2 regions of the Paraburkholderia sp. GAS33 genome follow, and region 2 is predicted to be linked to the other one. Evidence: predicted binding sites of a transcription regulator. Region 2 holds the regulator's gene; the other holds the start of a gene.
What was found. The regulator FliA, encoded in region 2, starts transcription of late flagellar genes. The targets are predictions, from matches to a motif close to CTAAAGTTTNNNNNNNNNNNGCCGNTA.
Positions count from the first base shown of each region.

Region 1 (11,064 bases), on a different contig from region 2:
GGCGGCGGCGCGGCCACCCGGGAGAGGCCGGATCGGGTCATAAAGCGAGGCACGGAGCAGGTCGCGTCCATGCCGTTTCTATCGAAACCGACAGCTTAGGGGGTAGGCGAGCTGTTGTCGATCTGTAAGCACATCTTTGGTGCGGATTTTTGGCGAGCCCGCAGTCCAGCGCTGAGCCGAGCCCGGCGGCGCTATGCCTCGTGCACGGCAATCCGGGTGTCGCCCAGCAAAACAACTTGTCCCGCGCGGATTTTGCAGGTTTTACGTAGCTCGACCCGGCCATCCACGGTCACTGCGCCGGAGGCAACCATCAGTTTGGCGGAGCCGCCGCTGTCGGCAAGCCCCGTTATCTTCAGGAGATTGTGCAATTCGACATAGTCGCCGGTCAGGGTGAAATCGAGATTGGGCATGGCGATTGCGGCAAGGGTAACGGGGTTCGCATCATAAGCCAGAAGCCACATGGATAGCCTCAGGCAGTCCGGCTTATGCTGATTGAAAGCATAGGTTATGTTTTCGTTAGAAAATGAAACGGTGCGTAACAGTGACCGTTTCTCGCGAACTTCACTCGCAAAGGGCAGGTCTGTAGAAAAACCTGCTGTCTGCGTGACCTTCCGTCACTTCGACGGCAGGGCGCAGCAGACCGGACGATACGCACCGCCAGCATCTTCGGTGGCTTGCCGTCCGAGTCCTGACAACAATTTTAGAGAGGTAAAGCTATGACCCAGATTCGTTCGCTCCTGATCGGTACCGCCCTGACTGCTTTTGCCGCTACCGGTGCGTTCGCGCAGACCAACGCGCAACCGGATGCCGGCGGCGCGGGCCAGCAAATGGCGGCGCCCGGCGCCGATACAGCGGCTCCGGCCGCGCAAGGCGTCCAGCCGCCGACCCCGGCGCCGCAGCGTCTGACGGCATCGGGCTCGACCGATCCGCTGGTGCAAAAGCGCGACGCGGATGCGCATGCCAATGCCCAGTACAGCGCGTCGAAGAAGGCGTCGAAGGCAGAGTTGAAGCAGCAGCAGGCCGCGGCCAAGTCGCAGTACAAGCAGCAAGTCCGTGACGCCAAGATTAACAAGAAGGCCGACAAGCAGACGGCCAACAACGATATGAAGATGAACATGCAAGGCCAGACGCCGAACCAGGATGATGCTTCCGACGTCAAGCACTAAGCATGTAGCAAGGGGGCGGTGAGCCGCTCCGACGGGCCGGCGCGGCTTGCCGCGGCCGGCCCGTTCAATTTTATCGGCGGGTTGTCCGTGGCCTGTCCGTGACCCTGAGGGAGGTATTGCATGAATAAGCCCATGAACTGGATTATGGCGGCGCTGATTGCCGGCTGCGTGTCGCCGGTTGCGTTCGCGCAAACGAACGACTCGACCGCAACGCCCACGCACGCCGACAAGAAGGCTGCCAAGGAACAGGCGAAGGCGGACAAGAAGTCCGATGTCGCTCAGGCGAAGGCCGACAAGTCGAAGACGGAGGCGCAGTCTGACGCTGATAAGGCTGCGGCCGATGCGAAGGAAAAGGACGCGAAGAAGGAGTAGGGGTGGGGGGCGTCGTCTCGGTGGTTGAGGAAAAAAAGGGTGCTTGTCGGAGCTGGTTGTATGGATATACAGTATGCGGCGCCGCGCTGTTTTGCGGCCCATGCCCTGTAACCCTCTATCTGCCGCCCAGACACCGTGCTCTCCGTTGCCGAACCCGCGCCGTCCGATACTGCCTCCTGGCTGGCGAGGCTCAATGACGCGCAGCGCGAAGCCGTCGAATACGACACCGGCAACGTTACGCAGCCGACCGGCGCCCTGCTGGTCATTGCAGGCGCGGGGTCGGGCAAGACCAATACATTGGCGCACCGGGTCGCCAATCTGGTCGTCAAGGGTGTCGATCCCCGTCGAATCCTCCTGCTGACGTTTTCACGCCGGGCCGCGGTCGAAATGACCCGGCGGGTGACGCGCATCGCCGGACAGGCGCTGGGCGCGCGGGCCGCGGTGGCACAGGGTCTGACGTGGTCGGGCACGTTTCACGGCATCGGCGCCCGTCTGCTGCGCGAATATGCCGAACTGATCGGCCTCGCGCCCACCTTCACGATCAACGATCGCGAGGATTCCGCCGACCTGATGAACCTCGTGCGGCACGAGCTCGGGCTCTCGGCGAAGGAACGGCGTTTTCCATCGAAGGGCACCTGCCTCGCGATCTACTCGCGCGTTGTCAACACCGGCGCGGCGTTGGCGGATGTGCTGAACGACGCGTTTCCGTGGTGCCGCGAGTGGGAGGCGGATCTGCGGCTGCTGTTTGCCACTTATGTTGAAGCCAAGCAGAAGCAGAGCGTGCTCGACTACGACGATCTGCTGCTCTACTGGTCCCTGATGGCCGAGCAACCGGCGATCGCTGCTGACCTTGCGGGCCGCTTCGATCACGTGCTGGTAGACGAGTATCAGGACACCAATCGCCTGCAGGCGTCTATCCTCCTCGCGTTGAAGCCCGACGGCCGCGGCCTGACCGTGGTGGGCGACGACGCCCAATCGATCTACTCGTTTCGCGGCGCGACGGTGCGCAACATCCTCGATTTTCCGGGCCACTTCAATCCGCCCGCGAGACAGGTCACGCTCGAGCGTAACTACCGCTCGACGCAGCCGATTCTGGCGGCGTCGAACGCGGTGATCGAGCTCGCCAGCGAGCGCTTCACCAAAAACCTGTGGACGGACAAGGCATCCGCCCAGCGCCCGCACCTCGTCAGCGTGGCGGACGAGGCCGATCAGGCGCGTTACGTGGTCGAACAGGTGCTCGAGGCGCGCGAAGCCGGCATGAAGCTGAAGGCGCAAGCGGTGCTGTTTCGCGCCGCTCATCACAGCGCCGCGCTGGAGATCGAACTGACCCGGCGCAACATTCCGTTTGTGAAATTCGGCGGCCTCAAGTTTCTCGACTCGGTGCACGTGAAAGACGTGCTGGCCGTGCTGCGCTGGGCGGAAAATCCGCGTGACCGGGTGGCGGGGTTTCGCGTCACGCAGCTCTTGCCTGGTGTCGGGCCGGCGACGGCGGCGCGTGTGCTGGATGCGGTGACTGAAATTGCCCCCGGCGCTACGGCCAACGCGCTGGCAGCCTTCGCTCCACCGCCGCGCACTCTGGAAGACTGGCAACCATTCGTCGCTTTAATGTCGAGCATCTGCAATCAGGGCTCGTCGTGGCCGGCCGAGTTCGAACGGGTGCGGCGCTGGTACGAACCTCACCTTGAACGCAATCACGAAGACGCGGCCATCCGTCATGCGGATCTGCTGCAAATGGAGAGCATCGCCGCCACCTATGCCTCGCGCGAGCGTTTCCTGACGGAGTTGACGCTCGACCCGCCCGATGCCACTAGCGACGAATCCGGCGTGCCCATGCTCGACGAAGACTATCTGATCCTGTCGACCATCCATTCGGCAAAGGGGCAAGAGTGGCGCAATGTGTTCGTGCTGAACGGGGTCGACGGCTGCATTCCGTCGGACCTCGGCACGGGCAGCGAGGCGGAGATCGACGAGGAGCGACGCCTGCTGTACGTGGCGATGACGCGTGCGAAGGAGGATCTTCACATCGTCGTGCCGCAACGCTTCTACGTGCATAACCAGACGCATCTGGGCGATCGGCACGTTTGGGCCTCGCGCACGCGTTTCATCCCGGCGCACCTGCTGCCGCTCTTCGACGCGCATGCCTGGCCGCGCGTGCCCGAGCCCGTTGCGCCGAGCGCGGCGGGACTGGCCGCGGCGGCGCAAGCGAAGCTCGAAATTGCGGCGAAGCTGAAAAAGATGTGGGACTGAGCGCGGGTGGGGTGTACCGGCACCCGGCGCCGTCTAGCGTGACTGCTGCCGCGGCTGTTGTTGCTGTGGTTGCGGGCGGGGCGGCGGCGTAAAGAAGGCGCGTAGCCACGCCGCGAGCCGCGAGAAAATGTCGTATGGCTCTTCGACAAAGATTTCCGGCTTCAGCAGGCGCAGATATTCCATGATCTGCTGCGCTTCCTGTTTCTGGAACGAGCCGTGGGAAATGCCCAACCGCAACAGGCCGCGTAGTTCGCCAAGCTTTTCGCGCGCGGTGCTGCCAATGCTCGTCTCGCACGCCACCTTCGCCTCGTAGACCCGCTGCCGCAGCGACTCGACCAGCCGCCATGCCGGCGTTTGCATGGTCTCTTCGAGCGCCTGGATGTCCTGCGCCGCGCTCTTGATCTGCGCGGCGAGCGGATCCACCAGCGACGCATCGCCATCCGATTCCTTGACGATCGCCGCCGCCCAGTCGTGACACTGCTTGGCCAGTTCCTCCGGGGTCCATTCGGAGCGCGAGGCGAAGCCAAACCCGAACTCTGATGCCTGCTGCATCAGGATCGCGACGACATCCGGGAATTCCTTGTCCAGCGTGCGTTTAGCCCATGCGTATTGACCGCCCTGCAACATCCGCTTCACCGCGTGTTCGGTGAGCGGCACCATGTTGTCGAGCAGTTTGGCGCGCAGAAAATCCTCAAACGACGGCGTGGCGAACTGCGGGTCGAGCTTGAGCGAGACGCGCAGAAACGCGTCAAAGTCCTTGCGCAGGTTTGCGACGGTTTCGTCTTTGAGTGAAAGGGTGATTTGACCCATGTCGTATCCCGTTTGGTCCTCCCGCGTTGCACCGCAAAAGTGTCGCCTTCTGCGAACTGCCCCCGTGACAGGGCGACGTCGATGCTCGACGCGGTTGATCTTGCTTGTTGCCGCATAACCAGCGGGAGAACTTCCCGGCGAGCGGACCTCGACTGCATAACGGCGGAATGGGGTAAAACTTGAGGGGCAGAGCTTGGGGCTGGCGCGTGCGGGCCGTCGGATGCAGCGCCGGTTGCGGCGCTGCACAAGGCTGGCGATGCAACCAGGGGGGCCGCTCTACTTGAGGACGACGCCTTGCCAGACAAAAAAGACCGTGAGTCCGACCGCAATGGTGAGCAATGGCCGGCGGGTCAGCGCACTGACGGCCACGGCGGCGAGAGCCCCGACGAGTTGCGGATTGCGCCACGTGAGTTCGGCGTCGCCGCCGTGGGGCGAGACGGTCATGGGCACGATGATGGCGGTAAGCACCGTCACCGGCACGAAACCGAGGGCGGTCCGCACGAGCGGCGGGAACACCAGCCGCTCGCCGAGCACGAAAACGGTCGCGCGGATCGTCCACGTGATGAGCGCCATGCCGAGAATCAGGAGGGCGTAGTTCATTGTGCCGCCTCCGCCTCCGCCTCTGCCGTGCGCCGCTGGCTGCCGGGCAACGACAGCAGCACGCCGACCACGACTCCGGCGAACACCGCGCCGAGCAGGCCCAGCTTATAGGGCCACGCCTGCCAGAAGAACGCCAGCGCGCCCGCGGTGACGGCCGCGGCGAAATAACGTAGCGCGACGAGTTGGGGCACGACGATCGCGATGAAGGTGGCGGCCATGGCGAAATCGAGCCCGAGCGACTGCAGACCGGGGAACGCCGCGCCGAACAGAAGGCCGGCGAGCGTCCAGATCTGCCAGTTGAGATACATGGCGAGACCCGCGCCGAGGAAGTAGTACGGGCTGATCGAGCCCGGCGGATGGTGCCTGTAGTGCGCCCAGGCGACCGCGAAGACTTCGTCGGTGAGCACGCCGCCCAGCGCGAGGCGCCAGCGCAGCGGCAGGTTCGAGACATAGGGCGCGAGCGTGGCGCTGTATAGGACGTGCCGCAGGTTCACGACCAGGGTGGTAGCCAGCACCACCGCGAAGCTCGTATGGCCTGCGATCAGGCCCAGCGCAATAAATTGCGCCGAGCCGGCGAAAACGACGAGCGACATCAGTTGCCCGTGCCACAGGTGCAGCGGGCCGGATGTGACGAGGGTGCCGAAGATCATGCCGAACGGCGCGGCGCCGACCATCATCGGGATGATGTCGCGCGCGCCGGCGGTGAATTCAGTGCGTCTGGTATGGGTCAATCTTGCCTCCTTGGTCTGCGGAGGATAGCCGCGGCGGGGTGGGGAGGGCTTGTACGTTCTTGCTATGGTGGTTTGCTGCGGTGCTGTGACCGCTGCTTCCGCTTGCCTTGCGCTTAGCTAGCCTGCCAGCGCCCGGGCGGCACCCCAAACACGCGCCGGAAATGCCGGGTGAAGTGGCTCTGATCGGTGAACCCGCTGGCCGCGGCTACCTCGGTGACAGAGACTCCCGCGCGCAGCGGCGCCAGTGCGCGTTGCAGCCGAACCTGGTTGCGCCACGCGTGCGGCGGCAGGCCGGTGCTCTGGGCGAACAGACGCGCAGCGTGGAACGGCGACAGGCCGACGGCGCTTGCCAGTTCGCCTAGCTGGAGTGGCGTGGCGAGATCGCCGGTAAGGCGCTCTTTCATGGTCGCGACGCGGGTGTCATCGACGGCGAGCCGTGCTGGCTTTGTCTGCCCGCCGGAGTAGCGCACGAGCAGCATCGACAGGGCGTCGAGCATCGCGGCTTCGGCTGCGAGCGGATCGGCTTGCGCTTCGAGCAGACGGTGAGCGCGTGCGAGCCGTTGCGCGACTTCCACATCGCGGATCACGCCGGGTTCGAACCATGGCAATGGCTGGGGCTGACCGGCGACGTCGTCCGCGAGTTGCTGGATGAAATCCACCGGCGCGTACAGCACGCGGTAGCGCCAGCCTTCCTCCATCGCCCGCGCGCCCGTGTGCAGTTCACCGGGGTTGATGATCGGCACGCTGCCCGCCTCGGCGACGTAGTCCGCGCCCAGATACCGGTAGCATTCGGCGCCGGCGACGATCACCGGGATGGTGTACGCGTCGTGCCAGTGCGGCGAAAACTCGTGATCGTGGTATTCAGCCGTGAGCAGATCCGCGCCAGGCAAAAGCGGCGTACGCCAGTAGCGGGCGGAATCGCGGAAACGGGTCACGGTCATGATGGAAATCCGGCTCGGCCTGCCAGTTTAGCGCGAGCAGGCTGTCACCGTACAAGCAGCTTTCACTTGAGCGGAATCGTAGTGCCGGCTGGCACTGCCACCGCGCTGACGCTGTTCTTCGCGCTGCCGCTGGCGACGCGATCGCTGTAGGTCAGATACACCAGCGAGTTGCGCTTCGCATCGACGATCCGCACCACGTGCAGCGTCTTGAAGATCAGCGACATGCTCACCGAAAACACATCGGACTGCTGCTTGACAGGACCGGTGAACTTGATGGCGCCCACCTGGCGACAGGCGATCGATGCTTCGGTCGGATCTTCCGCAATGCCGAGCGTGCCCTTGATGCCGCCGGTACGGGCTCGCGACACATAGCAGGTGATGCCTTGCACGATCGGGTCATCGTAGGCTTCGACCACCACCCGGTCAGAGCCGGTCACGTGGAAATTGGTGTTGACGCTGCCCACTTCCTCGCTGTGCGCGAGAGGGGTGAGCAGAGCCGTGACAGCGAAGGCGAGCGTAACGCGCAACAAGGGTGATTTCATTGGGATACCGGAGTGATCGGGAATGATGGCAAAGCGAAAGCACCATCGTATAACGGCAACCGTGACGCGGGTGGATGCGTCTGGAAACTGCGGAAGGAGAGCGGAATGGGATGAACGCGAAGAGCGCAACGTTTATTGGGTGGCCAGTATTACCGCGACGCGCGCCGCCCAAAAACAAAAGGCCCGCAAATGCGGGCCTTCGAATCTTTTGGCTCCTCGACCTGGGCTCGAACCAGGGACCTACGGATTAACAGTCCGGCGCTCTACCGACTGAGCTATCGAGGAACAGCAGTACAACCTTTACATAAAAAAGCCCGTTTTGGTTAACGGGCCTTTGCAAATCTTGGCTCCCCGACCTGGGCTCGAACCAGGGACCTACGGATTAACAGTCCGGCGCTCTACCGACTGAGCTATCGGGGAACAACAAAAGCAGAGAAGCGAAATTGTAGGAGGTGCTCCGGAACCTGTCAAGACCCTTGGCCCATCTCGATTTCGTTCGAACAGGCGCGGCCGGGGAGGGTGATACAGGGACCGGGGCGCAGCAGCCGGGTGCGACCTTGAGGCCGTGAGCCGCCGCGCGTAGGGCTGCTTAGCGAGCGAGCAAAGTCAGCTTTTCCTTCACGTCCTTGAATTCGTCGGCCTCCGGCAGCGGGGCCTTCGTCTTCGTGATGCTCGGCCAGCCCTTGGCGAGATCGGCATTCAGCGCGATGAAGTCCTGCTGGTCGCCCGGGACGTCTTCTTCGGCGTAGATGGCGTTCACCGGACATTCGGCGACGCACACAGCACAGTCGATGCACTCATCGGGGTCGATCGCGAGGAAGTTGGGACCTTCGCGAAAGCAGTCCACCGGGCACACATCGACGCAGTCGGTATAGCGGCACTTGATGCAGCTTTCGGTCACAACGTGAGTCATTCAGGCAGCTCCTGCATGCGGTATCGGGGAGGCGAAACGCCAAAAGCGCTATTGTATCGTAACGTCAAGAGGCATATGCAGCACGGGCTCACCCGGTTTATACGTTTTCGTGATTAGTTTATGGCACTGCGTAAGGCTGCCTGCGCCATATGCCCGCGCGCATTCGGGTAACATGCGTCAGGTCGGCGCGCCGGGGCGTGCCGCAGGCGCATGGGCCCAGTCGGGCCTTCCGTTCTTCCTGCAGTCCGGTACGCACCATCATGATTATTACTTCGCTGCTCGATACTGACCTGTACAAGTTCACGATGATGCAGGTGGTTTTGCATCATTTCCCTGCCGCGAGCGTGGAATACCGCTTCCGCTGCAGGACGCCGAACGTCGACCTCGTGCCTTATATCGAGGAAATCCGCGGCGAAGTGCGCAAACTGTGCGAATTGCGTTTTACCGACGACGAGCTCGACTACCTGCGTCGCATGCGCTTCATCAAGGGCGATTTCATCGAGTTCCTCGCGCTCTTCCATCTGAACGACAAGTACATTTCGATTACCCCTTCGCCGAAGGGCAATGGCGAGATCGACATCGAGATCAAGGGTCCATGGCTGCATACGATCCTGTTCGAGATTCCGGTGCTGGCGATCGTCAATGAGGTCTACTTTCGCAACACGCAGCGGGAGCCGGCCTACGGCGAAGGCCGTGAGCGTCTCTCCGAAAAGATCAAGCTGCTCGGCGCACGCCCGGAATTCGCGGACTGCAAGATCGCCGACTACGGCACGCGCCGCCGCTTCTCGAAGCGCTGGCACGAAGAGGTGATCCTGACGCTGAAAGACGATCTGGGCGAGCAGTTCACCGGCACCAGCAACGTTTTCTACGCCATGAAGCATGGCCTCACGCCGCTCGGCACGATGGCCCACGAATACCTTCAGGCCTGCCAGGCGCTCGGCCCGCGGCTGCGCGATTCGCAGATCTACGGCTTCGAGATGTGGGCGAAGGAGTACCGCGGCGACCTGGGCATCGCGCTGTCCGACGTGTACGGCATGGAAGCGTTCCTGCGCGATTTCGACATGTACTTCTGCAAGCTGTTCGACGGCGCGCGTCACGATTCAGGCGATCCGTTCGAGTGGGGCGAGCGGCTTCTGAAGCACTACGAGGCGAATCGCTGCGATTCGCGCACGAAGATTCTCGTGTTCTCGGATGCGCTCGATATTCCGAAGGTCCTGCAACTGTATGAACGCTTCCGCGGACGCTGCAAGCTCGCGTTCGGCGTCGGCACCAACCTGACCAATGACCTCGGCTATAACCCGCTTCAGATCGTCATCAAGATGGTTCGCTGCAACGGTCAGCCGGTTGCCAAACTGTCCGATTCGCCGGGCAAGAATATGTGCGACGACAAGGCGTACCTCGCTTATCTGCGCCAGGTTTTCGGCATCAAACAGCCGGACGAGGAGGTCTCGCCGTAACGGCGGTGACTTTCTGTGCGGGCGCCTGGTGCGCGCCCGCTTAGGCCATCTGGACGAGTGTCCGCGAGTGAGGTGGCCGGTATAATTCTCGCGATACCTGCCTGCCGCACGGCTATCGAAAGAAACGAGACACTCGCGAGGATTTGGCCCACATGGATACATCGATTGCCCGCCGCAACATCCTGGCGCGCATCCGCGCAGCCCAGGGCCGCGAAGCAGCGCCGGCCGAATCCGAGCGCGAAGCCGCTGCCGACTATCTCGCTCGACATCCGCAAGGTCCGCGGCCAGCTATGCCGAACGATCTGGTCGCGCGTTTTATCGAAGAGGCGCAGAAGCTGTCCACCACCGTTGAGAGCGTTGACGCCTTGAGCGATGTGCCGGCTGCGGTGCTTCGCTATCTCACGCAGCACGGCTTGCCGCTGCAGGCCATTGCCTGGCAAACGCTGCAAGACTTCAACTGGACCGAAGCAGGTCTCAGCATCGAATTTCGCAAACCGGAAGATGGCGATGTAGTCGGCATCACCGGCTGCTTCTGCGCAACAGCGGAGACCGGTACGCTGGTGCTATTGTCGGGACCCGAAACCTATGCGTCCGCCGGTCTGCTTCCCGAAACGCACATCGCGATCGTGCCGGCCTCGCGCATCGTCGCCGGTCATGAAGACGCCTTCAACCTGATTCGCTCCGAACGGGGCGAACTGCCGCGCGCCGTCAACTTCGTATCGGGGCCGTCGCGTACCGGCGATATCGAGCAGACCATCGTGCTCGGGGCACACGGGCCGTATCGGGTGCATGCGATCGTCGTGCGTACATGAAGCGACATGCTGTGTGGACGAGCATCGTGCTCGCCGCCGTAATGGCGCTTGGGCCGCAAATCGCGTCGGCCGCGACGCTCGATGGCGCAACCCTGTCGGCATGGTGGGGCGCGCCATTTGCCGGTGTGCTGCTGTCGATTGCCGTGTTCCCGCTCATCGCGCCGACTTTCTGGCATCACCATTTCGGCAAGATCGCGGCAGGCTGGGCCATCCTGTTTCTGGTGCCGTTTGGTGTGATGTTCGGTGCCGGCGTAGCGCTCGGCTCGTTCGTTCACGCCATGCTCGAAGAGTACGTGCCGTTCATCGTGCTGTTGACTGCGCTCTATACGGTGGCGGGCGGCATCTGCGTGCGCGGGAATCTGCACGGCTCGCCACGCATGAATACGGCGATCATCGCGCTCGGTACGGCACTCGCCAGCATCATGGGCACGACCGGCGCGGCAATGCTGCTGATCCGGCCACTGCTGCGTGCC
Region 1 covers NZ_JBNDMP010000016.1:149,500-160,563, reverse strand. Annotated here, with positions in the region: gene P3T24_RS34295 (MATE family efflux transporter) at 1-41, opposite strand, end outside; gene P3T24_RS34290 (RNA-binding S4 domain-containing protein) at 192-410, opposite strand; gene P3T24_RS34285 (hypothetical protein) at 717-1,166, shown strand; gene P3T24_RS34280 (hypothetical protein) at 1,287-1,538, shown strand; gene P3T24_RS34275 (ATP-dependent helicase) at 1,674-3,785, shown strand; gene P3T24_RS34270 (DUF4088 family protein) at 3,819-4,595, opposite strand; gene P3T24_RS34265 (AzlD domain-containing protein) at 4,872-5,195, opposite strand; gene P3T24_RS34260 (AzlC family ABC transporter permease) at 5,192-5,872, opposite strand; gene P3T24_RS34255 (helix-turn-helix transcriptional regulator) at 6,040-6,867, opposite strand; gene P3T24_RS34250 (CreA family protein) at 6,930-7,409, opposite strand; tRNA gene P3T24_RS34245 (tRNA-Asn) at 7,619-7,694, opposite strand; tRNA gene P3T24_RS34240 (tRNA-Asn) at 7,754-7,829, opposite strand; gene fdxA (ferredoxin FdxA) at 7,999-8,322, opposite strand; gene pncB (nicotinate phosphoribosyltransferase) at 8,583-9,779, shown strand; gene P3T24_RS34225 (LutC/YkgG family protein) at 9,932-10,591, shown strand; gene P3T24_RS34220 (sodium:proton antiporter) at 10,588-11,064, shown strand, end outside.
Region 1: a site for FliA is predicted at 4,753-4,779, ahead of P3T24_RS34270 (DUF4088 family protein). Genes of this name have one in related genera too.

Region 2 (11,064 bases):
CGACCGCCGGCATTCCGATCCAGGTGCTGGGTGACCTGAACAACAGTGTGCCGACAGGCTGTGCCAACGGCTCCGAAGAGAACACCCCCAGCGCGCTTGGCGCCAATGGCATTCTTGGCATTGGCAACGCACCTTACGATTGCGGCGCGACCTGCGCGAGTTCGACGACCTTTGCCCAGTTCAGCAATTATTACGCGTGTACGACCTCAAGCTCGAGCTGCACGACCGCTCAGGTGCCGAATACCAACCAGGTGGCGAACCCGGTCGCACACTTCCCCACCGACAACAACGGCGTGATTGTCGAGATGGCGCCCGTTTCGAACAACGGAGCCGCGTCGGCCACCGGTACGCTGGTGTTCGGCATCGGCACGCAGTCGAACAACGCGCTCGCGGCGGCGAAGACCTTCACGACCGATGCCTTCGGTGACCTTAACAACAGCACGTTCAACGGCAGCACGTTGTCGGCCTTCTTCGATTCCGGCTCGAACGCTTACTTCTTCACCGACAGCACCCTGGCGTTGTGCGGCAGCAATTTCAGCGGCTTCTACTGCCCTTCGACGGCGCAGACGCGTACGGTCACCGTGGTTGGCCTGAACGGCGTCTCCGCTGCGGCTAACGTCGGGATCCTGAGCGCGTCGACGTTGTTCAGCAACGGCAACAACTACGCCTTCAACGATCTCGCTGGCCAGATCGGCACCTCGGGCAGCTTCGACATCGGCCTGCCGTTCTTCTACGGCCGTTATATGTACTTCGGCATCGACCAGACTGCGAGCGGCGGCCAGGCACCTTACGTCGGCTACTGATCCAGGGTTCACGGCGACCCGTTCCGCCCGTTCCACGCCTCCCGGCCCCGGAACGGGCGACCCTCGGCGGCAGCGCCCCCCGGCTCCTCGCCCGGCCCCTCCCGCTCCCGCCCGTAGCGGCCCCCCGCGCCGCTCCATCTCCCGAAATACCCCCGTTTCCCCGTTCTTATCCGCCGATCATGGCTTGAGTTCTGCAGGAATAATCGCTCTCACTGGAATTGGGCATGGTGCCTCGACCGTCTGGAGAGCTGCGTGGCAGGGGAAAGCGACCTCGAAAAAACAGAAGACGCCACCCCCCGGCGCCTGGAGAAGGCACGGGAGGAAGGGCAGATCGTTCGTTCGCGGGAACTGGTCTCGTTTGCCTTGCTGTCGGCCGGTTTCTATGGCGTCTGGGCGTTGTCGGGGAGCATCGGCGATCATCTCGGATCGATGCTGCGCGGCGCGCTCATGTTCAACCACGACAGCGTCTTCGAAACCCGGCGCATGCTGATCGGCGCAAGTGTCGACGGCATGCAGGCGCTCCGTGCGCTGGTACCGATCCTCGCCCTGACCGGCGGCGCCGCGTTGCTCTCGCCGCTCGCGCTGGGCGGCTGGCACGTCTCCTCAGGGGCGCTCCAACCCAAATTCAGCCGGCTCGATCCGATGGCCGGCCTTGGCCGGATCTTTTCGATCAACGGGCCGATCCAGCTCGGCATGTCGCTCGCCAAGACCATCGTCGTGGGCGGGGTCGGGGGCGTCTCGGTCTGGAACCGCCGCGAGGAGATCCTCGCGCTCGCGACCCAGCCGCTCACCGTGGCGCTCGCCAATGCGGCGCACCTGATCGCCGTGTGCTGCGGCATGACGGTCGCCGGCATGTTCCTTGTGGCAGCGCTCGATGTCCCGTATCAGATCTGGAATTACCACAAGAAACTCCGGATGACGAAGGAAGAAGTGAAACGCGAACACCGCGAAAACGAAGGCGATCCGCAACTTAAGGCCCGCATCCGGGCGCAGCAGCGCGCAGCCGCGCGGCGCCGGATGATGTCCAAGATACCGACGGCGGACGTGGTGGTAACCAACCCGACGCACTTCGCGGTCGCGCTGCAGTACAGCGACGGCGAGATGCGCGCGCCGCGTGTCGTCGCCAAAGGGGTGAACCTCGTCGCCGCGCGGATTCGCCAGCTTGCTGTGGAGAACAACGTGCCGCTGCTCGAAGCCCCGCCACTGGCGCGGGCGCTGTATCACAACGTTGATCTCGACCGCGAAATTCCGGGCCAGTTGTATGGCGCGGTCGCGGAAGTGCTCGCATGGGTCTATCAATTGCGCCGCTTCAAGACCGAAGGCGGCGTGGTGCCGGTTGCCCCGACCGAACTCGAAGTTCCCGCCGATCTGGACCAGGGTCCGGTATCCGACGAAGAGGCGGATCAGGAAGCCGCCGAAGCGCTTAACGAAGACGACAAGGCATCTGGAGCCTCCGCATGAACGCACGCGCCGGTTTCCTGTCCCGACGGCCGGACTCGCTGAGCAACACCAACCTGCGGGCACTCGCAGGCCCGGTGCTGATCTGCATGATCCTCGGCATGATGATCCTGCCGTTGCCGCCGTTCCTGCTGGATCTGCTGTTCACCTTCAACATCGCGCTGTCTGTGATGGTATTGCTGGTGAGCATGTACACGATGAAGCCGCTCGACTTTGCCGCATTCCCGAGCGTGCTGCTGTTCTCGACGCTGCTGCGCCTCTCGCTGAACGTGGCCTCCACCCGGGTCGTGCTGCTCGAAGGCCACACCGGCCCGGCTGCCGCTGGACAGGTGATCGAGTCGTTCGGCCAGTTCCTGGTCGGCGGCAACTTCGCGGTCGGGATCGTGGTGTTCATCATCCTCATGGTGATCAACTTCATGGTGATCACCAAGGGTGCGGGCCGGATCGCCGAAGTGTCCGCGCGCTTCACACTCGATGCGATGCCCGGCAAGCAGATGGCGATCGACGCCGACCTGAACGCCGGCATCATCAACGAAGACGCGGCGCGCCGCCGCCGCCTCGAAGTCGCGCAGGAAGCCGAGTTCTACGGCTCGATGGACGGCGCCAGCAAGTTCGTGCGAGGCGATGCGATCGCCGGCCTGCTGATCATGGTGATCAATATCATCGGCGGCCTGATCGTCGGCGTGGTCCAGCACAACATGGACTTCGCCGCCGCCGCCAAGAACTACACGCTGCTGACCATCGGTGACGGCCTCGTCGCGCAGATTCCGTCGCTGGTGATCTCGACCGCCGCCGGCGTGATCGTGTCGCGCGTGGCCACCAACGAAGACATCGGCACGCAGCTGACCGGGCAGCTGTTTACGAACCCGCGCGTGCTGATCATCACGGGCTGCATTCTGGTGCTGATGGGCTTGATCCCGGGCATGCCGCACTTCGCCTTCCTGCTGCTGGGCGGTGGTTTGATCCAGCTTGGCCGGATGATGAAGAAGCGCGCGACGGAAGCGAAGAGCACCGCGGCACTCGCCACCGTGGCGCCGGCTGCGCTCACGCCGACCGAAAACACCGAAGCAAGCTGGGACGACGTGACGATGATCGACACGCTCGGTCTCGAAGTCGGCTATCGGCTGATTCCGCTCGTCGACAAGAATTCGGACGGCGAACTGCTCAAGCGGATCAAGAGCATCCGCAAGAAGTTCGCGCAGGAAATCGGCTTCCTGCCGCCGGTGATCCACATCCGCGACAACCTGGAACTGCGCCCCAATGGTTACCGGATTGCGCTGAAGGGCGTCGAGGTCGGCGTCGGCGAGGCCTATCCGGGCCAGTGGCTGGCCATCAATCCGGGGCAGGTGAGCGCGGCGCTGCCGGGCACGCCGACTCAGGATCCTGCGTTCGGCCTGCCGGCCATCTGGATCGACACCAATCTGCGCGAGCAGGCCCAGGTGTACGGCTATACCGTGGTGGATTCGAGCACCGTGGTCGCGACGCACCTGAATCACCTCGTGGTCACGCACGCCTCCGAGCTGCTCGGCCGCCGCGAAATCCAGGCGCTGATCGAGCGCATGCAGAAGGACACGCCGTCGCTGGTCGACGATCTGATCCCGAAGGCGCTTTCGCTCACCACGCTGCAGAAGGTGCTGCAGAACCTGCTGGAAGAAGGTGTGCCGATCCGCGACCTGCGCACGATCCTCGAAGCGCTGTCCGAGCACACGCCCAAGGTTACCGACGCGCACGAGCTGACGGCAGCCGTGCGTCTGGCGCTGGGCCGCGCGATCACGCAACAGTGGTTCCCAGGCACCGGCGACATGCAGGTCATGGGCCTCGACTCAAACCTTGAACGGGTACTCTCGCAGGCGCTTTCGACTGGGGCAAACCCTGGTCTCGAACCGGGTCTCGCGCACACGCTGATGACCGAGACGCAACAAGCCATGACGCGCCAGCAGAACCTGGGGCTCGCGCCGGTGCTGCTGGTGCAGCACGCGTTGCGGCCGATGCTGGCGCGCTTCCTGCGCCGCAACCTGCCGCAGCTGAAGGTGCTGTCGTATGCGGAGGTGCCCGACACTCGCAACGTCAAGGTGGTGAATCTGATAGGCGGGAAAGGCTAACCCGCTCACGCTTCAGACCGGCGCTTCAGGCGCCGGTTTTCATTTGGGGACCCTTGCAGCGCGGCCCCGGCGTACTACCCATCACGCGAATTGCCTGCTTTTCCCTGTCTTTATCAAGCGATGGTCTCTCGACATCTTTCGCAATAATCGATCTCAATGGAAAGCGGTATGTCGCCGGTCCGTCAACCTCATCGGGGGTCCAGCTTGAACATTCGTAAATTTGTCGGTGCTACCAGTCGTGACGCGCTACGCCTCGTTCGTGAGGCGTTGGGCCCAGACGCGGTCGTGCTGTCGAACCGCACGATCGAAGACGGCACCGTCGAGATCGTGGCGCTCGCCGATAGCGAGCTCGCGGCAATCGCTCCGAAGGCGCGTAACGGCGCGAATAACGGCAGCAGCGCAAACAGCGCGGCCCCTGCGATGAGCCCGGCAGCACCGGCACCGCGCAGCACGCCGATGATGCAGTCCAATCCGTACGCGAGCGGCATGCCGGACGTGTTTTCGTCGGTGTTCGGCGCAAGCCCGGAAGCCGGCACGGAGAGCATGTCGGCCAGCAACGCGCCGGCACAAGCCGCTGCACCCGCACAGGCAGCCGTAACGGAAGAGCCGGCCACGGCCTCGCCGTACGCTTCGTCGGCTCAGGCCGCACCGCTCGCGCCGCAGGCTCAAGCCGCTCACGCGGCGCAAAGCGCGCCTTCGATGCAAGCCGCACCGCAGGCGCAGATGCCGCAGATGCCGCGCTCGGGCGACGACATCCGCGCCGACGTGCTGAAAGCCGCCGGTGTCCCGGCGCCGCAGTTTATGCCGTTCTCGCCGGCCACGCCGCGCACGATGGCGGAAACGAATCCCTGGCTGATCGACCACGCCCGCAATATCGCCGGCAAGCAGCAAGGTGCCTACAGCGCACGGCCTTCGTCGATGACACCGGCCGCCGCGATGGCCAAGGGCCTCGGCGCACCGGTCGACATCCAGGTCGGCACGCGTCAGCCGTCGAACCTCGCCGACACGCCCGACTGGGCCCGCGAAGCCGCACAACTCGCCGCGCGCCGCGCTAGCAGGAAGCCGAGCCCGGCCACTCCAGCGGACGACGCACGTGCCGCAGCCAGCACCACCGCCAGCGTCACCGAAGCGATCAAGGCTCGCATGGAGCAGGTCGTCAACGAAACGGTGATGAGCGAGCTCTCGTCGATGCGCGGCATGATGGAGGAACACTTCGCCGGTCTCCTGTGGGCCGACCGCCAGCGTCGCAGCCCGACGCGCGCCTCGCTCACCAAGCACCTGTTCGCCGCCGGTTTCTCCGCGCAACTGGTGCAGATGATGGTCGACAACCTGCCGCCCGAGATCGACAACATGGAAGGCGGGATGGACTGGGTGCGCAACGTGCTCGAGTCGAACCTGCCGATCATGGAAAACGAAGACGCGCTGATGGAGCGCGGCGGCGTGTTCGCCCTGATGGGCCCGACGGGTGTCGGCAAGACCACGACCACGGCCAAGCTTGCCGCGCGTTGCGTGATGCGCTTCGGCGCCAGCAAGGTGGCACTCCTGACGACCGACAGCTACCGGATCGGCGGTCACGAACAACTGCGCATTTTCGGCAAGATCCTCGGCGTTTCGGTTCACGCAGTGAAGGACGGCGCCGATCTGCAACTGGCGCTCGCCGAGCTGCGCAACAAGCACATCGTGCTGATCGACACGATCGGCATGAGCCAGCGCGACCGCCTCGTCTCCGACCAGATCGCCATGCTGTGCCGCGCCGGACAACCGGTGCAGCGCCTGCTGCTGCTGAACGCAACGTGCCATGGCGACACGCTCAACGAAGTCGTGCAGGCCTACCAGCGCGGGCCGGATCAACAGCCGCTCGCCGGCTGCATCCTCACCAAGCTCGACGAGGCGACCAACCTGGGCGGCGTACTCGACACGGTGATCCGCTACAAGTTGCCGGTGCATTACGTCTCGACCGGGCAGAAGGTGCCCGAGAACCTGTACGTCGCAACGAAGAAATTCCTGATCAAGAGCGCTTTCTGCATTCCGCGCGACAGTTCGCCGTTCGTGCCGCAGGACGACGATATTCCGGCGTTGCTTTCGGCGCTCTCAGCACGCTCGACGGCCGAACTGCACGAGGTCCGCTTTGGATAAGGTCGTCTCGGATCAGGCAGAAGGACTGCGGCGCCTGCTGGCCCGCAGCGGTTCAAGAGTGCTGGCGGTAACGGGCGGTTCGACCAGCGTTGGATGTACCACGACCGTCGTCAATCTGGCGGCGGCACTCGTGGAGCAGGGCAAGGATGTCCTCGTAATCGACGAGTGCCTTGGCGATTACTCGGTGGGCGCCATGCTCGGCGGCGTACAGGGGGCGGCCAACTTCGCCGCCGTGGTACGCGGCGAGATATCGCTCGACGCCGCCGTAGCGCGTCATGCACTGGGCTTTTCAGTGCTGAGCGCCTCGCGCAGCAATCGCGAAGGCTACACGGCGGCGCAACTGAGTGTGGTGCTGGACGGTCCCGCGGACATCGTGTTGATCGATGCGCAACTCGACCGGCTCGGCCAGCTCTCTGCGCTGGCGATGCAGGCGCACGACCTGTTGATCGTCACGCGCGTCGCTGCGCAGGCGATTACCGATGCGTATGCCTGCATGAAGCGGCTGCATTACGCGCACGGCATCGGGCAGTTCCGGGTGCTGGTGAACCATGTGCATAGCGTCACCGACGCGCACACCGCTTTTGAAAACCTCGCGGGGGTGGCGGGGCGTTATCTGACTGTGTCGCTGGAAGGCGCGGGCTGTATCGCCGCCGACCCGCGCATGGCCCGGGCGCTCGAACTGTCGCGCTGCGTGGTCGACGCGTTTCCGTCGACCCCTGCTGCGCGGGACTATCGGCACCTCGCCGCCGAATTGCAGTACTGGCCAATGCGGCCAGCGATGTCGTCACGTCACCAATGGGTGGCGCCGGCGGCAGTAACAGCGGCGCAACACGCCGACCAACCGTCTGTGCAGCACGCCTGAAGGGCGGGGCGCGGACAAGGGGAGCACGATGTACAACGCTCAGGGAAAGATTTCCCAAGCCGAGGTTCTGACCAAATACGCACCGCTGGTGCGGCGGCTCGGCTTGCAGCTGGTGGCGAAGATGCCGGCGAGTGTCGATCTCGACGATCTGATTCAGGCCGGCATGATCGGCCTGCTCGATGCTGCGAGTCGCTACAAGGAAGACCAGGGCGCGCAGTTCGAAACGTATGCGAGCCAGCGGATCCGCGGCGCGATGCTCGACGAGTTGCGCAGCAACGACTGGCTGCCGCGCAGCCTTCGCCGTACCTCGCGTGAGGTGGAGACGGCTGTGCATCAGGTCGAACAAACACTCGGCCGTTCGGCGAGCGAGACGGAGATTGCCGGTCACCTCAAGATGCCGCTCGACGAGTATCAGGCGATGCTGCAGGACCTGCATGGCAGCCAGCTGATCTACTACGAAGACTTCGATCGCTCCGCCGACGACGAGCCGTTCCTCGACCGCTACTGCGTCGATCATTCGGACCCGCTCTCGGCACTGCTCGACGAAAGCCTGCGCTCGGCGCTGGTCGAAGCGATCGAGCGTCTGCCGGAACGCGAAAAGCTGTTGATGTCGCTCTACTACGAACGCGGCATGAATCTGCGCGAGATCGGTGCGGTGATGGAAGTTAGCGAATCGCGGGTTTGCCAGCTGCATAGCCAGGCGGTTGCACGGCTGCGCACGCGCCTGCGCGAGATGGCCTGGGCCAAGGCTGAAGCGGAGTAACACCACGGCGGCCGGCGGTTCACCGCCGTTACCCGCCGCTCATGATTCAAGCGCAATGAGCGCCGTCCCGATGTAAAGGGACGGCGCTTTTTTTGTGCTGAGAGGAAAGCAGGAAAAGTGCGGCAAGCGCAGGTGGCGGACAGGCGCCAAACGGCAGGCTGCGCCGAGTTGGTCTGAAAACGGTCAGACCGACTCAGCGAGCATTCAGGACAGACTGGATTGGAGTTCGATGAGCGGGGGAGCGTCCGGAATTACAGGCCGCCGAACCCTGGCACTCGTCCATCCGGCCCATACAGCGAGGGCTTTTTCGGACGCACCTGCAGCACCTCGAGGGCGCGCTGGTTGTATTCCATGCGGGTGCGGATCAGCACACCGTTAGTCTTGTTGGAGCGGCGTGCGCGCTCTACCGATTGCTGCAGCAACGACCACTGCTCGGCGAGCTTCGGGTCGCGCCCGGCGGCTAGCTCGATGCCGTTCCAGCCGGCCGGCAGACCCATTTCGGCGAGCTGCGCGTCGCGGATCTTCTCGAGCGAGGCCAGCTTGCCGACCAGTTCGGTTTTCTTTTCGACAACCGGCCGCAACATCTCGGCCGGTTCCACCTGGGTTAGCGCTTTCTGCTCGATAGCCAGAACAGAAGCAAATTCTTCGATGGTCGAGTACTCATCGATCACAGTGGCAAGCAGCGCGTCTTTCATCACAAGTCGCTCTCACGGCGCCCGTACAAAGCGTGCGGGCCGGGTTTCAAGGTGACGCCTCGCGGCGTCCAACCTCAATTGCCGGTCGCCGGGGCTCTCGTTTGCAACAAACTGCGCGTCGTGTCGAGCACGCCGTCAGCAATCTTGCCCGGATCGATCGTCAGCGTGCCGTTCTTGATGGCCTGCTTGATCGATTCGACGTGAGCGGTGTCGATGTCTGCCGAACCCGATGCCGCCAGGCTGCGCAGGCTGGACGACAGGCCCGACAAGCTCACATTCGCGTCGCCACCCGAGCCGGTGGCGGCTTGCGCGGCGGCTGCCGCGCTTTGGGCGGTCGAAGCCGCCGGGGCCGAGCTGTCCTGCTGGGTACGCGTTGCCGCGCTGCCCGTCAGACTGTCCGGCATGCTATTGGTGGTGGAATCGATTTTCACGATTGGCTTCCTGAACTATTTGATTCCTTTAACGGCATTCAAGAAACCAAACTTTAGCTCAATCGATGTATCCGTTTGTAACGGCCCCACCGGCCGCCTTCTTCCCCCAAAACCCTTTGAACGCCACTGTCACGGGCGCCATTTTCAGGTTCAGATCCCCGGGCATCTACATCTGGATCTGAACCGTCGAACTGTCCTTCACGATTCCCATCAGGATCTGCCCGGTTGAGGTTTTCACCCTGACTGGTTGCCCTGGCGTCGCATTGCTGAGCGCGCTGCCTTCCGACGAAATCGAGAAGCCGTCGCCCTGCGCCACCACCCGCACACTCTGTCCGGCCGTCACCTGGGCGGCGCTCTTCAGCATGTCCTGACGCAGCGGAAAGCCCATACTCACGCGCATCAACGTGACCGAACCGACTGCCTGCGACGGCACGGTGACGATCGACGCCGGCAGCATGGTCAGGTCGCCGTCGCGAGGAACCAGATCGGCGTCGGAAATCACCTCGCCAGGCATCATTGCCCGCGCGGCGACGTAGTAAGTCGCATGGATCGAGACTTTCGCCTGCAGCCAGACCGTCCATGGGTGGCCACTCGTGCAGCGCACCGCCACCGTCGTGCGGCCCCACAGTCGCGCGCCGGGCGGCATGAACGCCTGCAGCGTGTCGCAGGCGGCAAGCCCGCGCGGGAAAGCCTGGGCAACGCTCAGTTCCACCTGGCCCGGCAGGCCATTGGCCTGCTGTTTGAGAAAGTCCAGCGCGGCGGCGTGGATCAGCTGGCCGTCTTCCTGACCTTCGGGCACGGGCTGGCTGGCCTGAGCCGGCTGCGATGCCTGAATTGCGGCAGCAGTCTGGAACGGTTGAACCCTGGAGGCGGCCAGCACCGGCTTGGGCGCCGGTTGCGGAGTCTGCGCTCGCTGCAGCGCCTGAACGGCCTGAGCCGCCTGAGCCTGTTGCAGCGCCTGAATTGCCTGCGCGCGCTGCGCGGCTTCCGCCAGCGCCTGCGCCTGATTCTTTACGGGGAGTGTCGTTTGAGCCGGCGCGGCAGCAACGTGAGGCGCCGGATTGCGGCCTGCCGCGCTCGCGCCCAGTTCGGGCGGCTCGCCGCGCGAAGCGAGGCTGTCGATTTCGACGCTGCTCGCAGCGGTCACGGCGGGTGTCACGGCCGGTACGCCGACAGGTGCGGCAGCCGGGGCGGCATTCACGGGCCGCAGTGCGGCGCCGTACGTCGCACGCGCCGGCATCGACGTGACGACCACCGGCACGACCTGGCTCGCGGCGAGCGCGGGATTCATATTGACGCGGGTAAGGCTGGCCGTATTCGCCGGGCTGGCTTGCTGGATGACCGTCGTGTTCGCCGGAACATTTGGCGCGCCGGACGCGGATGCCTCATCGGTACCCGGAATCACAATGGCACCGCTCGCGTTCGACAGCCTGGTAAAGCGATCGGTCGCTTGCGGCGTCGAAGACTGCGCAGGCGGTGCGAGCGTCGCCGCGAGCTGCGGATTGATCGTCCGCGGGCTGGCATTGCTGGAAGTCGCCATCGCGGTCATGCGCGCGAGATCGGCCGGGTTCTGTTCGCCCGGACCGGGAATCACGATCGGGCCGCTGGCCTCCTGGGCCAATGCCGCAGACGCACACCACGCACCCGCCACGGCACACACCAGCCAGGCGGCAGTGTGTCGTGCAACGATGCGGCGCCGCGGCGGCAGCACATCGAGAGTGGATCGGGCCATCGTGCATCTCCAGCGTGAGGCAAGGGTACGAGTTGCATTCTAGTGACGCGGCTCCCGGCGCAAACGTTGAATAGAGGCGACC
Region 2 covers NZ_JBNDMP010000005.1:17,486-28,549, reverse strand. Annotated here, with positions in the region: gene P3T24_RS16650 (DUF3443 domain-containing protein) at 1-803, shown strand, start outside; gene flhB (flagellar biosynthesis protein FlhB) at 1,056-2,264, shown strand; gene flhA (flagellar biosynthesis protein FlhA) at 2,261-4,363, shown strand; gene flhF (flagellar biosynthesis protein FlhF) at 4,568-6,499, shown strand; gene P3T24_RS16630 (MinD/ParA family ATP-binding protein) at 6,492-7,361, shown strand; gene P3T24_RS16625 (RNA polymerase sigma factor FliA) at 7,390-8,124, shown strand; gene P3T24_RS16620 (flagella synthesis protein FlgN) at 8,376-8,819, opposite strand; gene flgM (flagellar biosynthesis anti-sigma factor FlgM) at 8,894-9,250, opposite strand; gene flgA (flagellar basal body P-ring formation chaperone FlgA) at 9,417-10,982, opposite strand.